One region of the Streptomyces sp. NBC_00287 genome, then DNA from elsewhere that is predicted to be linked to it. Evidence: riboswitches for the same ligand, from Rfam matches in the RefSeq annotation. Region 1 holds a riboswitch; the other holds the start of a gene.
What was found. A riboswitch is a leader RNA that binds a small molecule or an ion and turns the genes downstream of it on or off. The one in region 1 is predicted to bind glycine.
Positions count from the first base shown of each region.

Region 2: it holds a riboswitch for glycine, as region 1 does, so the genes downstream of both, gcvP (aminomethyl-transferring glycine dehydrogenase) here and gcvT (glycine cleavage system aminomethyltransferase GcvT) in region 1, are expected to answer to the same signal.

Region 1 covers NZ_CP108053.1:6,542,090-6,545,491, forward strand. The annotation lists gene gcvH (glycine cleavage system protein GcvH) at 1-169, opposite strand, end outside; gene gcvT (glycine cleavage system aminomethyltransferase GcvT) at 268-1,386, opposite strand; glycine riboswitch at 1,424-1,532, opposite strand; glycine riboswitch at 1,533-1,628, opposite strand; gene OHT76_RS29995 (AAA family ATPase) at 1,799-2,473, shown strand; gene OHT76_RS30000 (enhanced serine sensitivity protein SseB) at 2,541-3,332, shown strand.
Region 2 covers NZ_CP108053.1:1,589,370-1,592,771, reverse strand. The annotation lists gene OHT76_RS07235 (DNA polymerase IV) at 1-687, shown strand, start outside; gene OHT76_RS07230 (PRC-barrel domain-containing protein) at 943-1,320, opposite strand; glycine riboswitch at 1,435-1,531, shown strand; gene gcvP (aminomethyl-transferring glycine dehydrogenase) at 1,706-3,402, shown strand, end outside.

The DNA.
Region 1 (3,402 bases):
AGGACTCGCCCGCTTCGACGGTGGAACCGACCTCGGGGAGCTGGGCGTAGACGACGTCACCGAGCGCGTTGGCCGCGAACTCCGTGATGCCGACCGTCGAGACGCCGTCCTCGGCGACCGACAGCCACTCGTGCTCCTTGCTGTAGCGCAGCTGCTGGGGGTTGCTCATGGCCTGAATTCTCCTGTACGCGGGGGAGTGCTGATGAATGGGGGACTGCTGAAGGCGTGCGTGAGCAGCGGTGATGTGCTCAGCATCACCTACGGCTACTACTTCTGGCGCTTGTAGAAGGGCAGCGCCACGACCTCGTACGGCTCGTGGCTGCCCCGGATGTCCACGCCGACCCCGGCCGTGCCCGGCGCCGAGTGCGCGGCGTCGACGTAGGCCATGGCGATCGGCTTGCCCAGCGTGGGGGAGGGGGCGCCGGAGGTGACCTCGCCGATGACCTCGCCGCCCGCGACGACCGGGTACCCGGCGCGCGGGACCCGGCGGCCCTCGGCGATCAGGCCGACCAGGACGCGGGGCGGGTTCTCCGAGGCGCGGGAGGCAGCCTCGGTGAGCGCCTCGCGCCCGACGAAGTCGCCCTCCTTCTCGAACTTGACCACGCGGCCGAGCCCGGCGTCGAAGGGGGTCAGGTCGGTCGTGAGCTCGTGGCCGTACAGCGGCATGCCCGCTTCCAGGCGCAAGGTGTCCCGGCAGGACAGGCCGCAGGGGATCAAGCCCACCGAAGAACCCGCCTTGGTCAGCGCCTGCCACAGTTCGACCGCGTCCTCGGGCTTCACGAACAGCTCGAAGCCGTCCTCGCCGGTGTACCCGGTGCGCGCGATCAGCGCGGGGACGCCCGCGACGGTGCCGGGCAGCCCGGCGTAGTACTTCAGACCGTCGAGGTCGGCGTCGGTGAGCGAGCCCAGGATGCCCGGGGACTCGGGGCCCTGGACGGCGATCAGCGCGTAGGCGTCCCGGTCGTCGCGGACCTCGGCGTCGAAACCGGCGGAACGATCCATCAGTGCGTCCAGCACCACCTGGGCGTTGGAGGCGTTGGCGACGACCATGTACTCGGTCTCCGCGAGCCGGTAGACGATCAGGTCGTCCAGGATGCCGCCGTCGGCGCGGCAGATCATGGTGTAGCGGGCGCGGCCGGTCTTCACGCCCCCGATGTTCCCGACGAGGGCGTAGTCGAGAAGCGCGGCGGCCTGCGGGCCCGTGACGGTGATCTCGCCCATGTGGGAGAGATCGAACAGGCCGGCCTGGGTGCGCACGGCGTTGTGCTCGTCGCGCTCGGAGCCGTAACGCAGCGGCATGTCCCAGCCGGCGAAGTCGGTCATCGTCGCGCCCAGCGAGCGATGCAGGGCATCGAGGGCGGTACGGCGGGGTTCGGTACTGCTCATCGGACGGTCGTCTCCCAAGGCATGACGGCGAGGTCGTTCCTCCCCATCTGTCATCGGAACCTGAGAGGTTCGTCATGACCGCGCCGGGGCATGACTTGCACCTTGGGTGGGACCACCGGAAACGGCGGTCCGCTTTTCAGATGTGCCTCGCCCGCGCGGTAACGGGGCCTGAGAGATTCAAGGGAGGGACTTGCTCCTTCGGCGCCCCAGCTGAAAGCTGGGGACTCTCCCGCGCGGATTCAAACGGCCGGTATGCAGTTGGCGCGGCCATCATTGCATGGCGGGGGCGTCCGTGGGCAGGCCGCATCTGTAACCGGCTTGTGGCGGTACGCGCACGAAAACGCGAGAGATCGGCCATTACCTTCTCTTTACGCTCAGTGGGGAGGGGAGCTCCCGACCCTGGAGGAGGACGATGACGGTGAACAGGACCACGGCGTACGCGACCACGTCGGGTCTCGCGCTGCCCAAGCAGCCCGTGGCCCCGGCCCTCGAAGCCTGCGGCACGATCCCCGCACCCGTCGTCCGAGACCTGCGGGAGCGGGACGGCCGCAGTCCGCATGCCCTGCTCTTCGGCCCCAAGGACCTCGTCGTGATCACCGGCCTGCCCGGCAGCGGCAAGTCCACGCTGATGCGCCGCGCGGTGAAGGGCCGGCGCATCGACTCCCAGGACACCCGCGACCGCTGGGACGCCCGGATGCCGGGCTATTTGCCGTACGCGGTCTACCGTCCCCTCGTCCGGCTCGCCCACTACGCCGGGCTGTGGCGCGCCCTGCGCTCCGGCGAGGGTGTCGTCGTGCACGACTGCGGTACGCAGGCCTGGGTGCGCGGCTGGCTGGCCCGCGAGGCGCGGCGCCGGGGCGGCACCCTGCATCTGCTGCTCCTCGACGTCACACCGGACCAGGCGCTGGAGGGTCAGCGCGAGCGCGGTCGCGGTGTCTCGCGGTACGCCTTCCTGCGGCACCGCTCGGCGGCGGGCCGGCTGCTGCGCGCGGTGGAGCAGGGCGAGCTGCCGCAGGGCTGCGGTTCTGCGGTGCTGATCGACCGGCCCGCGGCGGGCGTGCTGCGCCGGATCGGCTTCACGGGCTGAGCCCCGGTCCTCCACAGGCGCTAGCCTTTTCAGCCACATCAGTGGTTCACGGCAGGCGGTCAGACAGATGGACTTCCCGGCGGATCTCCCCGCGGACTTTCCGGCGCAGGCACACCCCCATCCGCACGGCGGATGGCCCGGCAACGAGCTGGAGGAGGTGCTCTCCGCCTCCCTCGGCGTGCCCACGGCGGGCGGCCGGATCATCGAGGTCCTCGGCCGCAGCTACGTCTGGGTCCCGCTGCCCGCCGGCGGCGGCCCGCACAGCGGCCCGCTGGACCTGCCCACGCTGGAGATCGAGGGCCAGGCCTACGTCCCGGTCTTCAGCTCCGAGGAACAGTTCCGCCAGGTCGTCGGCTCGCACATGTCGTACACGATCGCCCCGGCGGTGGAATTCGCCCGCGGCCTGCCCCCGCAGGTGGGCATGGCGATCAACCCCGACGGCGTGGTGGGCATCCCCCTCCCGCCGCCGGCGGTTGCCGAACTCTGCCGCGCGGGCCGCACCCCCCTGGACGGCCCCGCGAGCGGCGGCCGGGTCAAGCTCTACGAACCGGACTGGCAGGACGACCCGGTCGACTTCCTCTCCGCGGCCTCGGCAGAGTTCGCGGCAACGGGCGTGGTCACCACAGCCCGCCGCTGCCTGGCAGCCATCGAAACGGCGGCGCCGGTGATGTTCGTAGGAGTGGAACTCTCCAACTGGGAGGGCGACCTGCGCACGGCTCCGATGGACGCCCTGGGCCGAGCCCTGGGCAGAGTCCCCACGAACTGGCAAGTCAACCTGATCCTCCTGGACATGGCAGCCCAGGACCCGGTGGCGATGTGGATGCGCGAAAAGGTACGGCCCTTCTACACGCAGGGTTAGTGGAGAGACGTAAGGGGCGCGGGGCTGTGTCGATGTGCGGCTCCGCCGCGGGGCGCGAGAAACCACGACG
Region 2 (3,402 bases), 5.0 Mb from region 1:
GCCATGGCGCTGGCGCGGGACGAGCGGCCCGTTGTGGCCGAGCGGGAGACGAAGTCGGTGTCCGTGGAGGACACGTACGACGTCGACATCCATGATCGGGTGCGGGTCGGGCTTGAGGTGGCGCGGCTGGCGGATCGGTGCGTGCGGCGGCTGCGGGGGGCCGGGTTGTCCGGGCGGACGATCGTGTTGAAGGTGCGGCGGTACGACTTTTCCACGCTGACTCGGTCCGAGACGTTGCGTGGGCCTACGGATGATCCGGCGGTCGTGCGGGAGGCTGCGGCTCGGTTGTTGGAGTCGGTGGACACGACCGGGGGTGTGCGGTTGCTGGGGGTGGGGGTCAGTGGGCTTGCCGACTTCACGCAGGAGGATCTTTTCGCGCAGGCCGCGGGGGAGGGGGTGGCGGATGACGTGGGGGAGGAGGGGGAGGTTGAGGCTGCTGGTCGGGAGGTTGTGTTGCCTGGGGAGCGGCGGTGGGCTGCGGGGCATGATGTGCGGCATGCCGAGTTCGGGCATGGGTGGGTGCAGGGGAGTGGGGTGGGGCGGGTGACTGTGCGGTTCGAGACGCCGGATTCTGGGCCGGGGCGGGTGCGGACGTTTTTGGTGGACGATCCTGAGTTGTCGGTGGCGGAGCCGTTGCCGCTGGTGCCGCGAAGACCTGGGGCTTCTGTGGACGGGGTTCGGGCGTGACCGTTGCCCGGGCTGGCGTCGGGTGGGTTTCGCTCGCCCGCGCTTGCGGGGTGCCGCTCTCTTTGGCAGCGGGTGCCGCCCCAGCGGCACGACTGCCCGCAGCGGCGGCAGGTGGGCTGCAGCCGCTGCCTCGCTGCGCGCCGTTCCGGTGGCACGACTGCCCGCTGCTGGGTGGGTAGGGCGCCGGTTCCGGCGGTACGACTGCCCGCAGCTGCGTGGGTTTAGGGCGGCGGCCGTTTCAGGGGTGGCACTCGATCAGGTGTCCGCGTCCTCCGTGCCTGCCAAGTTGCCGAAGTCGTGGTCTGGGGGTGGGGGTGTTGCGGTGATGTCCAGGCCGTAGTGGTGGTAGAGCTGGAGTTCTTGTTCGGGGGAGAGGTGGCGGCCTACTCCGAAGTCGGGGGCGTCCTTGATCAGGGAGCGGTCGAAGGGGACGTGCAGGGTGCCTTCCACGAGTTCGCTGGGCTCCAGGGGGACGAACGCGTCTCTGCTGAACAGGCCGGTGCGTATGGCTGCCCACTCCGGTACGCCGGTCGCGTCGTCGAGGTAGACCTCGTCGATCGTGCCGATCTTCGTACCGTTACGGTCGAACGCCTTGCGGCCGATCAGGTTGCGCGGATCGATGTCGGTCTGCACGGGCCCTCCACTTGGTCGCAACTCATCCGTAAGCACTACGAAAGAGCACATTGGGGCAAGCGGCCACTCGAACGCCTGGGCGTTGACCTCGCTGGTAGGCTTTCAGGCGGCTGTTGACCCCGTGCGGGAGAGTCCTCCGAACACCATCCGGAGGCGCCGAAGGAGCAAATCCTCCCCGGAATCTCTCAGGCCCACGTACCGCACGGACGAGGTCACTCTGGAAAGCAGAGCGGATGTCCACGGCTTCCGCTCTCACCGACGGTGAAAGCCGGGTGCCCTCGGGCGTCCGGTGAAGCTCTCAGGTTGAGATGACAGAGGGGGAGGCCGTCCGGGTACCCGCGCCGTGGTGCCCCTCGAAGGTCGTGTCGACCAGGAGGCCTCCGCAATGACCGCCCATCGCATTCCGCTCTCCGAGCTCGAACAAGGGATCCCCTTCGAGCAGCGTCATATTGGTCCTGATCATGAGGCTCGGGCCAAGATGCTCGCGCAGGTCGGCTACGGCTCGCTCGACGAGCTCACCGCCGCCGCGGTGCCGGATGTGATCAAGAACGCCGACGCCCTCGACCTGCCGGGCGCGCGTACCGAGGCCGAGGTGCTCGCCGAGCTGCGGTCGCTCGCTGACCGCAACCAGGTGCTCGACTCCATGATCGGGCTCGGGTACTACGGGACCTTCACCCCGCCCGTCATCCTGCGCAATGTCATGGAGAACCCGGCCTGGTACACGGCCTACACGCCGTACCAGCCCGAGATCTCCCAGGGGCGGCTCGAAGCCCTGCTGAACTTCCAGACCATGGTCGCCGACCTGACCGGGCTGCCCACCTCCGGTGCCTCGCTGCTCGACGAGGGGACGGCCGCGGCCGAGGCCATGGCCCTGTCCCGGCGCATGGGCAAGAACAAGAAGGGCCTCTTCCTGATCGACGCGGACGCCCTTCCGCAGACCATCGCCGTGATCGAGACGCGGGCCGAGCCGACCGGCGTGGAGGTCGTGGTCGCCGACCTCAGCGACGGCATTCCGGCCGAGATCGCCGAGCGCGAGATCAACGGCGTACTGATCCAGTACCCGGGCGCCTCCGGTGCCGTACGGGACATCAAGCCCCTCATCGAGCAGGCCCATGAGCTCGGCGCGCTGGTCACCGTCGCCGCCGATCTGCTCGCGCTGACGCTGCTGACGTCGCCGGGTGAGCTCGGCGCGGACATCGCGGTCGGTACCACCCAGCGATTCGGTGTGCCGATGGGCTTCGGCGGTCCGCACGCCGGCTACATGGCCGTACACGAGAAGTTCGCGCGCAGCCTGCCCGGGCGGCTGGTGGGCGTGTCCGTGGACGCCGACGGGAACAGGGCCTACCGGCTCGCACTGCAGACGCGTGAGCAGCACATCCGTCGTGAGAAGGCCACCAGCAACATCTGTACGGCGCAGGTGCTGCTCGCCGTCATGGCCGGGATGTACGCCGTCTACCACGGGCCCGAGGGGCTCAAGGGCATCGCCGCGCGGGTCCACCGGTACGCCACGATCCTCGCCGCGGGGCTCACCGCGGGCGGAGTCGAGGTCGTGCACGGTTCGTTCTTCGACACGCTCACCGTGCGGGTCCCGGGGCGGGCAGCCGAGGTCGTCGCCGCCGCGCGGGAGAACAGTGTCAACCTGCGTCTTGTCGACGCCGACCACGTTTCCGTCGCCTGTGACGAGACGACCGGCCGGGCTCAGCTGGGCGCCGTGTGGAGCGCCTTCGGGGTCGACGGGGACATCGAGGCGCTGGACGCCGGGGTCGAGGACGCGCTGCCGCAGGCGTTGCTGCGCGGGGACGAGGTCCTGACGCACCCGGTCTTCCACCAGCACCGCTCCGAGACCGCCATGCTGCGCTACCTGCGCCGGCTGGCCGACCGTGACTACGCGCTCGACCGCGGCATGATCCCGCTGGGCTCCTGCACGATGAAGCTCAACGCGACGACCGAGATGGAGCCGGTCACCTGGCCGGAGTTCGGGCAGATGCACCCCTTCGCGCCCGCCGAGCAGGCGCAGGGCTACCTCACGCTCATCCGTGAGCTGGAGGAACGTCTCTCCGAGGTCACCGGGTACGACAAGGT